One region of the Desulfosporosinus youngiae DSM 17734 genome, then DNA from elsewhere that is predicted to be linked to it. Evidence: riboswitches for the same ligand, from Rfam matches in the RefSeq annotation. Region 1 holds a riboswitch; each other region holds the start of a gene.
The links. A riboswitch is a leader RNA that binds a small molecule or an ion and turns the genes downstream of it on or off. The one in region 1 is predicted to bind molybdenum cofactor.

Region 1 (4,737 bases):
AGCGGGCGATAATCGGATTCCACAAAGCTCATAAACTCTTCGGCTATTAAGCGTCCGACGTTTCCTTGGACAACATTTAAAAACACGGATCTGGGTATGGAATCGTTGTTCTCTTTATAGACCTTATAACTGCTGGAAATTCGCTCATAGCTTCTGGGCGTGGCTCTAAGATCATCTTCGTTGATCTTATGCAAATATTCGGGGAAGACAGAGATAAACTCGATAACCTTCTGCTCAATTCCGGCCTCAATGGCCCAAGTGATCCACTGATGATAATCAGGCTCCATGAATAACCAGACAAATCTATTTTCTTGAGCGGCATCCATATCGACCACCTGGTAATCAAAATCCGAACCGTATTTATTGGAAGGATTCATGGCTGCTAAGATTTTTACCCCTTCAGGCAGGTTATAGCCATTGATTTCTCGATTTAAGATTAGATTCATCAGTTCCTGCTGGACGGTATGTTCACAACGGTTGATTTCGTCGATAAATAAAAGAACGGTTTTGCCCCGCGCTATTTCTTCATCGATTTCCCGCAGCTTATGATGGACGGCATAGACTGTCGCCTTCTTTTCCACCGGGTCTGCTTTGCCGTTAACCCCTGAATAGGATTCTATGGTGGGCAGACCGCCGATTTCCCCTTCTTTAAGGAGATTCCCATTTATAACAATTAAACTCCAATGATTTGCCTGAGCAATTTCTCTGGCTAAGGCTGTTTTGCCGATGCCGCTTTCCCCAACGATTAAAGGAACTTCTCCTGTGGATAGCACTAAGTCAACACTTTTTAAGGTGTCTGTAAAATTCATGATGTCTCACTCCTACAGCATCTTCAGCTTTTCATCAACAGCTATTTTTTTCGCCTTTTTGCTTCCATATTTATAAATAAACATGACCTTGTCCATGGGCAGAAGGCCGCTGTTTTGATGGATATAACTGCAATTTAAAAAATCCCGGACATAGTTTTCGTCTACATCTTCCCTGGCTAGGACTTCCTTTAAAACTTGTTCTAATTCAGAGTTAGATAGTTTCTGCATAACATAGTTAATCACTAAACTATTGGTTTTCAGAAATTCTAAGATTTTAGGTTTATCTAAATTATTGATAAAGGTAATAGCCCTCTCGTTCTTCTTGATGGCCAGAAGCTCCGCTTGAGGGGTTGGAGACTTAATATATCTTAAGGCATCATAACTGATTTTTACAGCCTCTTCCTGGACACGCTCACTAGGCTCCTGGATAAACTTAATGGAATCGTAATTTTTTCGTACGGCTAATAACTGCAATTCCTCACTTGGATTCTGAACATATTTGATAGCCCAGCCGGCTTGATTGATGGCCAATTTGATTAACGGATCGGTTGGGCTTTCAATATACTCTAAGTTAACCCAGCTGTCATTGATTGCTTTGGTCATCATATCCTCGGTAGGGTTATTGATAAATTGAATCGCCCGGCTATTATTGTCCAGGGCTAATTTCTGCATCTCTGGAGTTGGATTTTCTATATATTTTAAGGTAAGTCCATTTTGTTGAACAGCCAATAACTTTAGCTCATCCGAGGGATTAGGGATGTAGGCTATGGCATTGGGGTTAGTCCTGATCATTTCCATAAGCTTTGAGGTTTTCATCAGTCCTTTACCCACTTGGCCACCACAAACCCAGGATTGCCTTCTTTTTTCTCCTCCATAGCCAGGGCTTCGGCTGTTGTTTGAACCTTGGGCGGGAAGAAGAGACATTCGCCGATTTCGGCAGGTACACCGATTTGCCAGGAGCTTATTTCTTCTTTGCTGTAAAGAGCAGCACGGGCGAAGACCGAAGCGGGATTGCTGCGGGCTGCCTCCGCATAGTATTCACTCCAAGCACTCCTGCCGGCGATGAGTCCGATCACCATACAGCCCCCGGGTTTTAAATGACTAAAAAGTTTTTGCAGGACCTTTTCCGGTTCCGGTATGAATTCAAAGGCGGTCATGGAAAAAATCCCATCATAGAATACAAGTTGATCCAGAATTTCTGTAATATCCGCATGACGCCAGTGAACAGGCTTAGCGTTTGCGGTGTTTTCCGCAAGGGCCGCTAGTTTCGTTTGGGCCAGAGCCATCATTTCAGCGGAAATATCCACAGCAGTGACTTCGTATCCCTCCTGCACAAGCCAGCCGGTATATTGTCCGGTACCGCAGCCGATCTCCAGAACCCGGGGCCCCGGTGCCTTAAACATGGATTGAGCCAGATGACGTTCAACTTGGTCCGATACGGAGCCAAGCTCTGTACCATACCAGGAATCATAATGTGCGGCGACGTGGTCAAAAAGTGCTTCCTTCATTTGCAATCACCCTCGTGTTCAAATTCTTATATTTAATTTGTAAGGTTCTGCTTTTGGCTTTTTAAATCCTCCTTCAGGGGGTTGGCAGGTCGAATTATGCAACGTTGCACAATTTGACCTGCTGATCATCAAATATTTTAGGACAGGTTATAAATCGAACAGACAATTTCCACCTTTATATCGTAAAATAATACAAATAATAGGTCTTTTCCGTGTTCTGACAGCTAAAAGGATAACTCATGCTGTCAGAACCTGAGTCTGAACTTTACGGGCTCACGGGGTTATGATTGGAAACGGTCTAACCTTCACTTTTGAGAAGGAAAAGCTGCGGCAGAAGAATGCCTTACCGCTGAAGATACTGATGCGGCTTGCTTTTAATTCCTCAAAGCAGGTCGCATTTTTATATATAAATAAGAAGGGAGAATAATATGAAGCAAAGTTTAAGCCGCAGTGAACAAAAAAGGCTGCTGAACCTTAAGCTGTTTGTCCTGTTAGGGGTTTTAATAGTCATTTTCATCGGCTCATTTAATTTTGGACGTTACAGCGGCATCAGCCTTCGCGAAGTTACCTTGATATTTATGAGTAAAGTGTTCCCTATAAGCCCTACCTGGCCGGATTCTTTTGAGACAGTTGTCTTTTATATACGATTTCCCAGAATCATTGCGGCAGTTTTGATCGGCGGCTTGCTGGCGCTGGCCGGGGCTTCTTATCAGGCCGTTTTTAAAAACCCTCTGGTTTCCCCGGATATCCTGGGAGCTTCCGCAGGGGCGTCCTTTGGAGCGGCTTTGGCTATTTTTAACGGCTTGGGAGCGGTCTGGATTCAGATTTCGGCTTTTGCCATGAGCTTGCTGGCTGTGGGCTGTTCCTGTCTTGTCGGCAGCAGGATTAAGCGCGACCCCGCTCTGGCCCTGATTCTTTCCGGGATTTTTGTATCCTCATTGGCCAGCGCTCTGGTGTCTTTGCTGAAATTCCTGGCCGACCCGCTGGACAAACTGCCGACCATCACTTTCTGGCTGTTGGGCACCTTGGCCAATATTACCATAACCGATATCGGCTGGGCGCTTATCCCCATGGTGATAGGAGCGGTGCCTCTGATCTTGCTGCGCTGGAGGCTGAATGTTCTTTCCATGGGTGAAGATGAAGCTAAGGCCTTGGGTGTTGAGACGAAACAATTGAGGATTGTTGTTATTGTCTGCGCCACCATACTGACTGCCGCGTCTATTTCCATTGGCGGCTTGATCGGCTGGGTTGGTTTGGTCATCCCTCATTTGGCACGCATGATTGTCGGACCCAACAACAAGTTTTTGCTGCCCGCTTCCCTGATTATCGGCGGTAGTTTCCTGCTCTTGGTGGATAATTTTGCCCGCTCCCTGTCCAGTGTGGAAATTCCTCTAGGTGTTTTGACGGCGATTGTCGGCGCGCCCTTCTTTATTTCCCTCATGCTGCGCGGAAAGGAGGCGGCCTAATGCTATTTGCCTTGAAAAATGGGGTTTGCGGTTATTCGGCGGACAAGCCGGTTTTAAGAAACATAAATTTCCAGGTTGCGGCGGGGGAAGTTCTGTGCATTTTAGGCGCAAACGGCGTAGGGAAATCCACCCTGTTCAAATCCATGCTGGGCTTGATCCGGATGTTAGGCGGATCAGTTACTGTTGACGGGGCGGACATCAGCCAATGGTCCAGAGCTGAAATTGCCCGGACTATCGGCTATATTCCCCAGGCCAATAATCCGCCCTTTTCCTATTCGGTGTTGGATGTGATTTTAATGGGCAGGACAGCCTATTTGGGAATGTTTGCCTCCCCGCAAAAAGAGGATGAAAGGATCGCAGAGGGTGTGGTTGAGCAGCTTAACATTGCCAGATTGATTGACAAGCGCTATCAGGAACTGAGCGGAGGAGAACGGCAATTGGTGCTGATTGCCCGGGCGCTTGCCCAACTGCCGAAAATCCTGATCATGGATGAGCCGACGGCAGCTTTGGATTTCGGCAATCAGCAGATGGTGCTGAACCAGATATACCGGCTTTCTGAGAAAGGACTCAGCATCATCATGGCCTCCCATTTTCCCGATCATGCCTTTTTGTATTCTCACAAAGCGCTCCTGCTGAAAGACGGGGGGATTTATTCAACGGGCAGCCCCAATCAGGTCATCACAGAGCATAGCCTGAGGGATCTTTATGCTGTTGAGACGAAAATCATCAACACGGGTATTCTGCCGCGTTCCGCCGTAACAGGCTCGACAGACATAAAAGTATGCGTTCCGCTGTCCTAGGGCGGAAAAGAGGAGGGAAGCAATAAGTTGCCAAATAATTGTGAACCGGCAGATGCCTAGGATATAAAATTTTACCATGGTCATTTAAGAGAGGAGAAATTTGTCATGAACAAGAGCATAAAAGTAATTAGTATCGTTTTGGGGTTTCTAATGA
Region 2 (4,737 bases), 2.6 Mb from region 1:
ACTAAAGATCGAAGGGACCCTTTAAAAGGGTCCCTTTTTCTGCTGGGTAGAGACGGTCCTTTTGGCACACTTAACGGTGTGTCCAAAGGACTGTTCCCGTTACACGCGATCATCCAGTCCTCGCCGTGACATAGAAGAATAAATATGGTACATTGAAGATAGAACTATCAACTTCAAACGAGTTGAGGAGTGAAAAATTGTGAATCAAGAAGTAATTATGTATACTCTACCTCTTTGCCCTTACTGCGCACGCGCTAAGCGATTCCTTTCGGGGAGAGGGATTATGTTTACAGAGAAAAATATTTTCATTCCTAAGAATTTCAAAGAATTAAGAAAAGTAACTGATGCCATCGGAGTTCCGGTAACCATTGTAGGGAAACGGATTCTAACCCGCTTTTCGTCTACTGAATATGAGGAGGTCTTCAGAAATTACTAAACTACTACGAGACTTCGAAAAACAACTTCCGAAATTGAAGGCGACTGGAGTTTTATTAGCAGGCGGAAAAAGCTCGCGTATGAAAAAAGAAAAGGCTTTTCTCGAAATAGACGGAAGGTCTCTGGCAGAACGGAGTTTAGAGGTTTTGCGAAACGTATTTTCGGAAGTAATCATTAGCAGCAACACTCCAGAACGTTTTGCCCACTTTGGGGTACCTATTATTCAGGATGAAGTTCTCGGCCGAGGCCCGCTGGAAGGGCTATATCAGGGTTTAACAGCGGCCGCATATGATGAGGTTTTTTTTGTCGCCTGTGATATGCCATTTTTAAAAGCAGACATTATCCGCAGCTTGGCAAAATGGATTTCAGACTATGATGTTGTCGTTCCAAAGCTTAAGTCAGGCCTCCATCCGTTACACGCCTATTATCATCGCTGTTGCCTTCCCATAATAAAAAAGAATCTTGAGGCAGGGTGCCTCAAGATCATAGATCTCTATCCTGCCTGTTCCGTGAAGTATGTGGAAGAACAGGAACTGGAGGGGGTTTCGGATTCGATAAACGTCTTTTGCAACGTGAATACACCCGAAGACTGGGCAGCTATCCATAAATGATAAATCTACTCTTCGAAAACTGAGCTAAAATCTTATTTTTAATGTTCAGAAAATAATTCGTTCCGGGCAGGTGTAAATATTTAAGCGTTGTTCCCTTGCAAACCCCACAATCGTAATGTTCAAAGCAGTTGCTTGAGAAAGGGCCATATCTGTCGGCGCGCCACGGGCAATGAGGATGGGAACATTCATTTTGGCAACCTTAAGCAGGATTTCGGAGGAAACTCTGCCGCTAAAGAAGATAACATGGTTTTCAAGGCTCAACTTAGTGCGAAAGGCTTCACCGCTGAGCTTATCAAAGACATTGTGCCTGCCAATATCATAGCTGGTTAGGAGTATATCGCCTTTATTGCCAACTCCGCCGCTGTGTACCCCACCCGTCTCCTGAAAGAGAGGAAGATAGGATTGTAAAAATTTAGCATAATTATAAGCTTCCTGAAGTGGGATGCTATAAGTTGAGACAAGAGGTTTAACCATAAGTGCATCATTGGCAAAACAAAACGAAGCTCTGCTTTTACCGCAGCAGGCAGATACAAATCGTTTGCTCATAAGTTCTTTCTGTAAAACACAAGGTTTACCCTCAACCCAAACCATGTGGTCTGAAGAATCTTGGCGAATTTCGTACACGTCCTCAGGAACCCGGATGAACCCTTCGTTGAATAAAAACCCAAGAGTAAGTTCCACAGTCTGGGAAGGTGAACACAATAGGGTGGCGATCTCATCTCGATTATAGTGAATAGTTAATGGAACCTCTCGGACAACTGTATCTTCTCTTCCTTCTATTAATGCTCCATCGGCTTTAAGAATGGAAAGGGTAACCGTTTCGTTTGGCATTTTAACCTCCTTGGACCTTTTTTTTATAGTGTACACTAATTTTTCAAGAATCTGAATCAGTTTCTATTAAAAAGACAAAATGTAATATATTAATAAAAGGAATTTTCGACTTTATCACGAATTATTTCTTAAAGGTTAAAGTGAAGGTTAAATTGAATCGTTTCGCTCCGAAGCTGGATTGCCTAAAGCAATGCTATGGTGACCAGACTAGTGTCTTAGGCACTCGGGTATTATGGGAAACTGTGATATCTCCTGCTGGAAAGGAGTCTGTTGACAGGTGGATTATATTCCCCCGGTTGTTTACAGACCGTGGGGTTTTTTGTTTTAAAATCTAATCCAGAAAGAGGAGACATAATGCAAGATCAATTTCTTAGGCGAATTGATTATCTCAGAATTTCAGTGACGGATCGTTGTAATCTGCGTTGCAAATATTGTATGCCTGAAGAAGGGATACAATGGATGCCGCATGATTTGATTCTTACTTTCGAAGAAATACTTAGATTGATGAGGATAAGCACGCAATTAGGTTTTCGGAGATTTCGTATTACAGGCGGAGAACCTCTTGTGCGCAAGGACATTTTGGAATTCCTGCGCGAGGGGGCTCAACTTCCTGGAGTTGAAGATCTCATGCTCACAACGAACGGATTATTACTTCCGGAAATGGCTTTTGATTTAAAGGCTGCAGGAGTTCACCGAGTTAATATTAGCTTGGATACGATGGATAAAACCCGCTTTTTTGAGAATACTCGCGGAGGGGATGTCTCAAAAGTGATTCAGGGAATCTTTCGTTCGCTGGAGGCCGGCCTTAATCCGGTCAAAGTTAATGTTGTCGTTGTGCGCGGATTTAATACGGAAGAACTGCCCAGCTTTCTAAAGCTGGCTAAACAATATCCGCTTCATGTTCGATTTATTGAACTCATGCCGATTGGTGTCAGCTCGGAGCATCGGAGTGATTTTGTCTCAATTAAAGAAATGAAAGAACTACTAGGGCTCAATGAAGATGCTCCAACTAAAGTGATTGCCGGCGGAGGCCCTGCTGAATATTTTCAGCCAAGCGGTTATAAAGGAAGTATCGGCTTTATCAGCGCCCTGAGTCGTCATTTTTGCAGCACGTGCAATCGTGTGCGTTTGACGGCAGACGGTAAATTAAGACCGTGTTTGCATAGTAAACATGAAGTTGATTTAAGAGAGGTCCTGCGTTCGGGCAGTTCGGATCAGGATATTCTGAAGGTATTTGCACAGGCGGTTTGGCATAAACCAGCAGAACATCATATGAACAATGAAGCTTGGCAAGATACACGTGTAATGTCTCAGATCGGAGGGTAAGCAATGGAATTAACACATTTTGATGAAGAAGGACGCGCACGGATGGTGGATGTCAGTGACAAGGCAGAAACTGCTAGGGTTGCTGTTGCCCAAGGTAAGATACTGATGAAACCAGAAACCCTGGAAAGAATTCGCTCAGGGCAGATTGCTAAAGGAGACGTCTTAGCAGTGGCCCAAGTTGCGGGGATTATGGCGGCAAAGCAGACCTCACAACTGATTCCAATGTGCCATCCCTTAGCGATTACCGGTGCTAAATTAAGTTTTAAACTGGTGGAACCTGGTGAGATAGATATCGAAGCTAGCGTGAAAGTCCACGGAAAAACCGGTGTGGAAATGGAAGCATTAACAGCAGTTAGTATTGCTGCCTTGACCATTTATGACATGTGCAAAGCAATCGATAAGACGATGACGATCCAGGGAATTTTTCTGGCAGAAAAGCTGGGGGGAAAAAGCGGGCATTTTGTACGGGACTAACTGCCACTAAACATTTTAGGCGGAAAGTAAGTGGCAGTAAGTCCCTGCATAAGTTCGACTAGACATTTCTGAAGCGGGGCTTCAGAAATGTAGTCTCCTATATACGAGACTAACTGCCACTAAACATTATAAGCAGAAAGTAAGTGGCACTAAGTCTTGCATAAGTTTGACTAACTGCCGTATGGACTAATAATTGAGCATGAAGGAGAGGCATATTATTATGGGAAAAATAGTAGCTGTTTGTACAAGTGAACGAAAAGGGATGCGCAAAAAGAATGTGGGTGAAGGCATCTTAAAAGTGGGCTTTGGGCTTGAAGGCGATGCTCATGGCGGAGACTGGCACCGGATGGTCAGTTTACTGGCGATGGAGAGTATTAAGTCCATGCAAGATAAAGGGTTGAAGGTAGGCCCAGGGGATTTCGCAGAGAATTTAACAACAGAAGGTATTGAATTATTTACTCTGCCGATTGGAACAAAAATAAAAATTGGAGATACAAGCATTGGAGAGGTAACACAAATTGGTAAGGAATGCCACACAAAATGCGCCATCTACCATCAAGCTGGAGATTGTGTGATGCCGAAAGAAGGAATTTTTATTCGGTTATTGGAGGGCGGAGTTGTTCGAGTCGGAGATAGCATTGAGGTGATCAATTGATGCTTCGCGTGGGAGTTATAACGGCTAGTGACAAGGGGTCACGTGGGGAAAGGGAAGACCTTTCCGGACCTGCCCTTGCTAAGCTTGTTCAGGAAATCGATGGAGAGGTTGTGGAGTATGTAGTGCTTCCTGATGACCAGGTGTTGCTGGAGAAAACCATGCGCCATTGGGCAGATGAACTTGGCCTGGATTTGATCTTAACGACCGGGGGTACGGGGTTTTCAATGCGGGATGTCACACCAGAGGCGACTCTGGCTGTCGCAGATCGAATGGTCCCGGGTATTGCCGAAGTCATGCGGATGGAGAGTCTTAAAGTGACTCCAAAGGCAATGTTAAGCAGAGCAATTGCAGTTCTTAGAAAGCGAACCCTGATTATTAATATGCCAGGCAGTGTTAAAGCAGTTC
Region 3 (4,737 bases), 140 kb from region 1:
AGTGAAAGCTTCCTATCCCCTATTCGCTTTAATCCGGATGAAGCGGTGTCTGTTACCACAAGTGCTGCCGGAACCGTCAATGTCACCCTGATAGGGTATGAGTTATAAGGCCAGGCATTCAAGGCCAGGTCAAAAAATCAAAGGAGAGCCGGTTAATGAGCAGTCCTCAGCAAATTCCAGCAGCTATTGAAAAAAACTCAAACCTGATTAAATATGCCAGCTTTGGCGTCCTGACCAGCGGAATAACTCTTTGGACTCCGGAGGCGCAGAAAAGCGTCTGTCTGACAGCAGTGCAAGCATCGGCTTCTCAGGCGGTATCCCTCCTGTTAAGTAATGGAAATAATGATTTCCTTTCCCTCAGAATAACAGAGCCTTTCAGTACGGTAAGTCAAAGTTTTTATTCTCCTTATAATCTCAGTCCAAACACTCCTCTTATGGTAAGAACATCTGATGAGCAAATAAAATGCAATACTTCCGGGGCTGTTACAGCTACTCAGACAGCCTATAACGGCAGGACTGATTTCACCAATGTTAATAATGCCGTGGGACTTCATAATGGCAGCGTTGCCTCTTTAGCCTCAGGCTTGCTTACACAGACCGGAGGAAATATCATCTTAGGGTACAGCCTGCTTCCGGCAATGTCTAATTATTTGGATATTGAGCAGGTTGTTATAAAATTCTACTGCAGACTCAGTCTGACCGTTGCCGTAGGGGTCAGTTCAATGATCTTTTCCTGGCGGCCCAATGCTCAGGCAGCCTGGACCGGACTGGGGCAGGTAAGCCGTTCCTTAATCGGTACTGCCGATTATCTGACAAATCCCCTTGAACAGGATATAACCGCTGCAGTACTGGGGGCACCTGCTCCCTGGGACGTAATAAATAATCTTCAGACATCATTTGTGGGAAGCCATACCGGGCTGGGCCTGGGCAATACGATTCAATTAGATGCTGTAGAGGTTGCAATCTGCACCACCGGCAAAAATCAAATGACACTTTTTGGATATGAAGCTTAATCGCCCTAGGCGGAGGCCTTTTGATTACTTTGCAGGGGTTACCCGCGGCAATTACATTGTCAGGTATATCCTTAGTCACCACACTCCCCACGCCTATCGTCAGGTTATCTCCGATTGTCACTCCCGGGCAGATAATGGTTCCGCCGCCAATCCAAACATTATTTGTCTCTCCGCGGGGTCAGTAGGATGCCCAACCGTATAGATTTGAACATTTGGTCCTAAAAACGCCTGATAGCATTTTCTCTTTTTCACTTTTAACCATATGCTTCACCCCTATTACTGAGTAATAAGGATATTTTTGCTGAAATCCATGGTATTAGAAACCAGGGTTTTCTTGAACATTGATAAATCATTCGATCTTTTGCTAAGTGAAATATCTGCTAAAAAATCCGGATAAATGTCATGGAGTCGGTCAATATAGCGTATTCTTGGCCTTCTTTCCCGCTTTCCATTCCTTCCAGTTTTACGGATCTTCTGACTCAATAAAAATATACCTCTCCAATCTAGTTCTTTAAAAAAGCGTGTTACACGAAAATTAATAAAAACATTGATAAACAGGAATTTTGTGCAGTATAATAACAGAGGAAACGTATAATTCATGTTTACGTAGGTTCGACAATCAGATCCATAAGCCTCATTTTTCTTACCAATATTAAATATAAACAAACAAAGCTATTATCCAACATTTGAATGTTCCCGAGATAATCAGATAACAGTCAATGGTGCTGGTTTTAACGGTAAATTCAAGATTTAAAATTAAAAAACGAATCTCCGAGCCGGGATGAACCTAAAGAGCAATCTATGGACACCGGACAGGGTCTAGAACCCTCGGGGTATACTTGGAAACGGGTATGCCTTCACGTTTTGAAAAGGAGGTGGATTAAAGCCAACTGGATTTAAAATCAGTTATGGCTCCGCTTTCTATTGGCGGAGCCATTTATTTTTTTCGAGTACCAATGCATTTCAAAATTGTTAGGTGGTGAATTTCATTGGCAAGTATAAAAATGAAACAAGTCATGGAATTTTTCTCAGAGAATCATGATATTGACCTAAATGATGCAGAAGAATATTTTATGGCAATTATTTCTGTGGGATTGTCTTTAAATAAGGAAATGAGAAAAGATATAGCTTCCATTTATAATCAGAATAAATTAATGTTCTTTGAAAACGCTAAAAACTTTTCAGGATATAATCATGTCTTACTAAGTAACGGTGACTTGGAACAAGAAATTTATGCTAAAAAAACTTTGGGTATTTTACTAAGCGCCGAACAATCCGAGCTGATAAAAGTGAAGGTCTTACGGCTCATCAAGAAATATTACAAAGATGTATATATTCATGCTCAAAATAATAATTACGATGGATTTAGAAAAAATTTGCCAGCAATAGAAGACACCAATAAAAACCTCAAGTTAACTGAAACGCTGATTGTTTTATATTTTTACACCATGAAACAAATGAATGAAAATTTACTCAACCTGCAAGTTGTGGAAAACGCATTTAATGTGGCAAGTTTGTTTATTAACATTAACCCTATTAATACTGATATTGAAAGTGAATTAAAAAGAGAAAATAGATTAGCCAAAGTAAAACAGATAGTCAAGAATGAACTTGGAGTAATAAAAAATTCCTCAGATATTCTTTATAGTAAGAATAAAGAGATAAAAAATATTGTAAGTTGTTTACGCAATCTCCTTTTAATCCATAAATTAGATGTTGATTCCATTTCTCCTAAGCTTAACCAAAATGATTTAGATAAAGTTATGCTGGCATTTATAAAAACTACGAGAAAATCGGAATTTGATAAAACTCAGGTTGTGCAATCATTCGGTGCCGGATATATTGTAAAAATGCTGCTTAATGAATACTTAAGAGCAAGGGAACTTTATCTTACTTATAGTGATGAAGATGCCCTATATTCCGAATTGAAAGCTCTTAAGGAGAAGTTAGATATTGCATCATCAGAAAAAGACACTGTTGAAATCCAGGCACAAAAACTAAAAAGTGAGATTGAAAATTATGAGTTTAAACTGAAAAATGCCTTATCTGAGCAAAGCAGATTTTATGAAGCACAAATTAATGAGCTAAATAAGAAGATCGATAAACTTAAAATAAACCTAAATACTGAAATGAAAAATAGACAGGAACTTTTTCAACTTCGGGAGTTTTTCATCGATCTTAAAAATGATTATTTACCCACAGAGACTTCATTAGATTTATCGAAGTTTATCACCAATAAGAAGCTCTTAATCATCGGAGGGACCCCAAGTTGGAGAAAACGGTTAAAGGCTAAATTTCCCACAATTCTTACGATAGATGGCTTTAATGACAAGATTGAATTTAGAAGTTTTGGAGAGATAGATTTTGTTCTCTTTTATTCAAAATATATGAGCCACAAAACCTATTATAAAACTGTCGATTTCATAAGAGCAAATGATATTCCGGCAGGTTATATTGGTAAAACAAATATCGATTTAGTCGAATTAGAAATAGCTGAAGAATTAAATAAGAGATTAGCAGCTCATTAGTGGGGGTTTGATCATGATTTCCAAAGTGTATCAATAATTTCGTCCGTAAGGTGCATCCATTTTGTCTATTTTCAGCGTAAACCTATTGCTATATGGGGAGTTATCTATTCAGTGATCATCCATAAAAAAACCGTACACAACCCTTCCTGCACTGGAATACGGCGAATACCCTAAGGGCCTGCTCTTTCTCCTGCATGGCCTGGCTCCCTATCTTTCAAGGCCTGCTGGAGCTCCTGTTTCGTCATGCCGGCCACATCGTTTTGGGCGATGAATTCCTTCCGCTCCTCTTCCGATAATCCCAGAAGGAGTAAACTTAAGTCAATTCACTCAAAAACACCTCAACTTGGCTATTTTCTGTAAATTTTCAGGTAAACCCAGCCCGCATAAGTAGCAGCAACAAACCCTTACTTTGAATCTTTTCTTTGCACTCCAATTGATTGTGTATCTTGTGACGATAGCTCGCTTATCCTCTCATCAATGACACGCTTTCCTTCAATTGAATTTATATACTCTCTGATCTCATCCCTTATAGAATTAGTTTTATCAAATGATGATTTTTTTGTTCTTTCTGTTTTGAACCCAATTAGTGCTATTGCGATACCTAAGCTAACTAATGTAATAGCGTCACTCAATGCATTAACTTGTTTTACAGGAATATTGATTTTCAGATAGGGTAAAACGATTACAGCTATCAGTGAACCCGCAAGGAGGACTGAAGGTAGGTGATTTAATGTTTTATTCAGTTTAACCTCTCTCTTTACTGCTATACCTTCGATGTAGAACTCTATTAGGTCAGATAATATTAGAAAAAACGCTGCAAGCGAAACATATAGCAACCACTTCCCAGTTGCATTTATAAAGGGTGTAAGTCTTAGCACTGATAATAAAATAAAACAAAATCCAGCGAATTTTGTAAACGTTATGGTCAAGCAATGTTTCCCCCTTTATCTTATTGACCTTGGTAATTGAAATAATTGTTTTGGCCACCGACTCGTTTTGACTACAACATCCTTGATGTGCTATTCCTTTACCTCCTTTAGGTTTATATATTATTGTGCATACCCCGGTTTCTTGTACAAGCGTTTAGCTCAAATATAAATTCAATATTTACTGTAATTTTAGAAAGACAGAAAATAATTACAAAGCTCAATCCCCGTTTCGCATGTTACTAATGACTGAAGGAATCGTTTCCAGCA
Region 4 (4,737 bases), 890 kb from region 1:
TTTCCGTTAACGCCAATTCAAGAGCATGAGCATGAATACCTACAAACTCAATCTGTTTCGGGATTTCTCTCTTGGTTTTTAAGTTTATCCCCCAATCCGTTGCCTCCAACTCAAAGGGCGATTTGTAGATGGCCGGAGAGAAATTTCTGCAGCCTGTTAATTGTGCGGATACGAGTGAAGGCGGAGAGCTGAATACCTCCTCTGTCCCCCCTTTTGCTTCAATCTTCCCTGAAGACAATACGACTAATCTATGGCAAATGCTATAGATTTCATCCATGTTATGGGTCACGAACAGGGTAACTCCTTGATAGCCTGATAAGGTTTCGGTCAATTGTTTGACCATGTGGTTTCTTAAATAGTCGTCAAGTGCGGAAAATGGTTCATCTAAGAGCAGCGCCTCCGGCTCAATAGCTAAAGCCCTGGCCAGAGCAACCCGCTGTTGTTGTCCCCCGGAAAGTTGATTTGGATACCTCTTTTCTAAACCCTCCAGCTTGATCATCTTCACTTTTTCCTCGATTATGGCTATTCTATCTGCGCGCTTTCTGTCTTCAATGCCAAATCCAATATTATCTTCCACCGTCATATTAGGGAAAAGGGCATAATTCTGGAATAAATAACCCACTTTTCTCTTGCGGCAAGGGAGATCAATTCTTCGCTTGGAGTCGAACAACGTTCGGTCGTTGAGAATAATCCTTCCTGTATCAGGCGTATCGATGCCAGCGATACAGCGCAAAATCATACTTTTACCTGACCCGGAAGCCCCTAAAAGTCCAAGAATCTCCCCATCTGTCTCAAACTTAACATCTAAGGTAAAACCCGGAAGTTTCTTTTGAATATCCACCCATAATTTCATATTACTTCCTGCCAGTAACAGCAGTCATCTTGCGCTGGTAATCCGTCCAATAGTTCATTAACGTCATAACGATCAAGGAAATTATAAAAATAAGTATCACCCATATCAGAGCCCTTCTCATTTCTCCGCTTTCGGCTGCAAAGAAAATCGCCGCAGGAATGGTCAGTGTTTTTCCGGGTATGTTGCCGCCAATCATAAGCGTAGCCCCAAAATCCCCTAAAGCCCTGGCGAAAGCTAAGACAGTACCGGCCGCCACCCCCGGCCAGGAAAGCGGGATGGTTATCTTCCAAAAGATTTTCCACTCTGAGACACCCAGTGTACGTGCAGCATTAATAATATTTTGATCAATTTGTTCAAAGGCGCTTCTAACCGTTCGATACATTAAGGGAAAGGCAACCACTGAAGCTGCAATAACCGTTGCCGGCCAGGAAAATATAACCGTTTGCCCAACTGCCATCAGGAGTCTTCCCAAGGGGCCGTTCTTGCCAAACAGTACCAGGAGCAGGAACCCGACAACTGTAGGCGGTAAAACTAAAGGCAGAGTAAGTACACCGTCAATCAGCCCTTTGAATTTCCCCCTGTAGCCTGAAACAAAGCAGGCAGCCGCAATTCCTGAGAAAAAAGTCACAATCGTTGAAATGGTGGCTGCTCTTAGGGAAATTAGCAGCGGGGCAAAGTCCATTCCCATTAAATCATTATAAACACCGCAACCCCCCTTACCTTATCTAGTTATGATATTAGTAAATAGTATGGTATAAAAAATAAAGCTCCCGAAAAGGGAGCTAAATAAACTGGTATCCCAGTCTAACCCGAACTACTCCTCTTCAAACTGTGAAGGCATACCAGTTTCCCGGAATACCCTGAGGATCTGCGATCCTGTCCAGTGACCTTGGAATTGCTCTTTAGGTCATTCTGGCTCGGAGGTCATTCTTCAATTTTTCGGACCAATTAATCCGCTTCAGTTATCTGTAAAGTACTTCCTGGTAATTTTTTTGTCTAAAGTTTCTTAATTTCCTCTTGTTTGCCCTTATCCAGCTTAATGATCTGACTGCCAAGCATTTCCGCCTCCCGGGCATCATGAGTGACCAAAATAAAAGGAATCTGCCATTGGGTTTGAAGCTTAAGCAACTCCTGCTGGAGGGTACTCCGCGTGTCCTGATCCAGAGCGGAAAGAGGTTCATCAAGCAGCAAAAGTTCCGGCTCAGTCATTAAGGCACGAGCGAGAGCAACCCGTTGCTTTTCTCCTCCCGAAATCTGATTGGGATAGCGATTTCTGAGATGAGCAATTTTCAACATCTCCAGAACATTGGAAACGGCAAGAACCTTATTGGGAATACTTCCTTTTTGAGGCTTACCGTACATCACATTCTTTTCCACCGACATGTGGGGAAAGAGAGCATAGTCTTGGAAAACATACCCTATGCGCCGCTTTCTGATAGGAATATCTGCCCTATGCTCAGAAGAGAAGATGATTTTATCATTGATATTAATTTCCCCCCATGAAGGAGTCTGGAGGCCTGCTATACATTGCAGGATCGTCGTCTTGCCGGCACCGGAAGGACCGACCAGGGCGAGAATACCGCTCTTTAAGGTGATATCGGCTTCCAGCTCAAAGGAAGGCAGCTTCTTTTTAAAATGAGCCTTTAGCATTACGCTCCACCTCCTCGGGAGTCTCGTCGTGATCCTTTCCCCCATCGGTTTAATCCATAAATGACCAGAAAACTAAAAATAGTCATAATGACAACCAATATGCCTGCTTCCCCTGTGTCGCCGGCCTCATTAGCGAAATAAATAGCAATGGGCATAGTTTGCGTCTTACCAGGAATATTCCCGGCAATCATCAGCGTCGCTCCAAACTCCCCCAGAGACCGGGCAAAGGCTAAAACTAAGCCCGCTATAATGCCATTCAAGGCTAAGGGAAGAGTTATGGTGAAAAACACCCTTAGTTCTCCAGCCCCCAGAGTACGCGCCGCTTTCTCCAGGTTTTGATCAACACTTTCAATAGCAACCTTTACGGATTGATACATTAAGGGAAAAGCCACAACGGCGGCTGCTATTACGGCCCCCGCCAAAGTAAAGACTATCCTGACATTAAACCAATGTTCGAATAACTTGCCTAACGGGCCATTCTTCCCAAAAACAAACAACAGCATAAAGCCAACAACTGAGGGAGGGAGCACCAGGGGCAAAGTAATGATTGACTCTACAATATCTTTGCCCCAAAACTCGCGCTTAGCCATAAAGGCGGCTATTGGTATAGAAGAGAATGCGACAATAACGACGGCAGCAAAGGCAACTTTCAAAGATAGAATAATGGGAATAACGCTAAATTCCATTGGATTCCCCCGGAAAGTAATTATTTGGCCAACGTTTTAGTTATTTAGCTAATGTTTTAAATCCATAGTTTACAAATAACTGTTGAGCTTCCGAACCCTGTAAGTATTTTAAAAAGTCTTCGGCAAGTTGTTTATTTTTAGTTGCCGAAATAACCGCTGCCGGGTAAGTAATAGGCTTATGACTGCTCTCCGGAGCTGCCGTTACGACTTTGACTTTCGATGACCCTAAAGCATCGGACCGGTATACGAGTCCTGCCTCTACATTACCTGTTTCCACATAATTCAGAACCTGGGTCACATCCTTAGCCATTACAAACTTAGGCTGTAATGTATCCCAAAGTTTAAGACTTGTCAAGGCTTCCTGGGCATATTTTCCGGCGGGTACAGACTCAGGTGTTCCAATACCGATCTTTTGAACATTTGCCTTAGTCAGATCTTCAAAGGATGTAACCTTACTGTTATCCTTCCCTGCAACCAAGACTAATTCATTGCCTACTAAGTCGAGCCTACTCTCTTTAACCAACAAATCCTTTTGTTCCAAAGCATCCATCTGAGCTTTTCCTGCAGAAATAAAAAGGTCTGCCGGGGCTCCTTGTTCAATTTGTTGCTGCAGTGTACCTGAAGCTCCAAAGACGAAGGTAAGCTTAACTTCGGGAACCTTTGCGGCATACTCTTTCTGGATTTCGGTCAATGAATCCTTCAGGCTGGCTGCGGCAGACACCATGATCTCTGTGGGTTCAGCCTTGGGAGTGTTTGCCGATGGGGCATTATTTCCCGAACTGCAGCCAATCGTAGTTAAAATTAAAAGAAAACTAAACACTAACATCCATGAAACCTTTTTCATTCGAACTCCTCCTAACATATGTAAATTTATATTTCAGTTGATTTATATTAGTCCAAATTAGTCTAAGTTCGTTTATATTACTCAATCTATACATTTGTGCAATGAATTCATATATTTCAGATTTATATAGATTAACATAATATAATACTAACTAACGTCAACCAACAAGACCCAACTGCAATGTCATTATACAATAGGTTATAATAACTTAGCAATATAATTATAGTTTTTATTATCTCCATTAGAATAGTCTGGAGGCTCACTATATCCAATAATGTTTCTTATACGTTGAAGAAGCCGCAGAAATCCTTAAAATTTCTAAGATTACAGTTTATGCGCTTTTTTCAAGATGTTTTTCCTAAGGATATGATCCTATATCCTAAATAACGAGAAATAAAAACCTTTCGACTCTGATTGAGACAAAAGGTTTTTTCTTATTCCGTAATAGTGGCTATGATCTCCTTCCTGATTTCCGTCAATTCGGAAGAGGCAGGATAATTTCCTTCAGAATCCGGCCGGCAACAGTCAGCACATCATCAAGTTTGTTAGTTTTGTCTAACTTTCAGAAGAAATAATACGCAGGCATTGCCTACATCCTTCTACGTCTTTTAAGCAAGAAATCCGTTATTTCGTCTTCATTTTGAATTAATTTTTCCACTTGAGAAGCGATCTTTTCGAGTTCTTCGTGATGCTGCTTGCCTAAA

Region 2: linked by a shared signal. The riboswitch ahead of moaA (GTP 3',8-cyclase MoaA) and the one ahead of DESYODRAFT_RS16980 (FecCD family ABC transporter permease) in region 1 are both predicted to bind molybdenum cofactor.
Region 3: linked by a shared signal. The riboswitch ahead of DESYODRAFT_RS17610 (hypothetical protein) and the one ahead of DESYODRAFT_RS16980 (FecCD family ABC transporter permease) in region 1 are both predicted to bind molybdenum cofactor.
Region 4: linked by a shared signal. The riboswitch ahead of modB (molybdate ABC transporter permease subunit) and the one ahead of DESYODRAFT_RS16980 (FecCD family ABC transporter permease) in region 1 are both predicted to bind molybdenum cofactor.

What each region holds. Positions count from the first base shown of each region.
Region 1 covers NZ_CM001441.1:3,624,927-3,629,663, reverse strand. Annotated here, with positions in the region: gene DESYODRAFT_RS16995 (ATP-binding protein) at 1-809, opposite strand, end outside; gene DESYODRAFT_RS16990 (hypothetical protein) at 822-1,625, opposite strand; gene DESYODRAFT_RS16985 (class I SAM-dependent methyltransferase) at 1,625-2,317, opposite strand; molybdenum cofactor riboswitch at 2,514-2,655, shown strand; gene DESYODRAFT_RS16980 (FecCD family ABC transporter permease) at 2,746-3,783, shown strand; gene DESYODRAFT_RS16975 (ABC transporter ATP-binding protein) at 3,783-4,583, shown strand; gene DESYODRAFT_RS16970 (ABC transporter substrate-binding protein) at 4,689-4,737, shown strand, end outside.
Region 2 covers NZ_CM001441.1:612,036-616,772, forward strand. Annotated here, with positions in the region: gene DESYODRAFT_RS02925 (glutaredoxin family protein) at 218-436, shown strand; gene mobA (molybdenum cofactor guanylyltransferase) at 411-1,046, shown strand; gene fdhD (formate dehydrogenase accessory sulfurtransferase FdhD) at 1,092-1,877, opposite strand; molybdenum cofactor riboswitch at 2,031-2,159, shown strand; gene moaA (GTP 3',8-cyclase MoaA) at 2,232-3,203, shown strand; gene moaC (cyclic pyranopterin monophosphate synthase MoaC) at 3,207-3,677, shown strand; gene DESYODRAFT_RS02950 (MOSC domain-containing protein) at 3,898-4,332, shown strand; gene DESYODRAFT_RS02955 (MogA/MoaB family molybdenum cofactor biosynthesis protein) at 4,332-4,737, shown strand, end outside.
Region 3 covers NZ_CM001441.1:3,769,125-3,773,861, forward strand. Annotated here, with positions in the region: gene DESYODRAFT_RS17595 (hypothetical protein) at 1-108, shown strand, start outside; gene DESYODRAFT_RS17600 (hypothetical protein) at 156-1,013, shown strand; partial or broken gene DESYODRAFT_RS27480 (LbetaH domain-containing protein) at 1,033-1,235, opposite strand; molybdenum cofactor riboswitch at 1,771-1,904, shown strand; gene DESYODRAFT_RS17610 (hypothetical protein) at 2,003-3,541, shown strand; partial or broken gene DESYODRAFT_RS27485 (DUF3102 domain-containing protein) at 3,745-3,855, opposite strand; gene DESYODRAFT_RS17615 (hypothetical protein) at 3,946-4,470, opposite strand; gene DESYODRAFT_RS17620 (aminotransferase class V-fold PLP-dependent enzyme) at 4,688-4,737, opposite strand, start outside.
Region 4 covers NZ_CM001441.1:2,736,676-2,741,412, reverse strand. Annotated here, with positions in the region: gene DESYODRAFT_RS12625 (sulfate/molybdate ABC transporter ATP-binding protein) at 1-853, opposite strand, end outside; gene modB (molybdate ABC transporter permease subunit) at 855-1,541, opposite strand; molybdenum cofactor riboswitch at 1,655-1,788, opposite strand; gene DESYODRAFT_RS12615 (ATP-binding cassette domain-containing protein) at 1,850-2,503, opposite strand; gene modB (molybdate ABC transporter permease subunit) at 2,503-3,189, opposite strand; gene modA (molybdate ABC transporter substrate-binding protein) at 3,230-4,033, opposite strand; gene DESYODRAFT_RS12600 (hypothetical protein) at 4,623-4,737, opposite strand, start outside.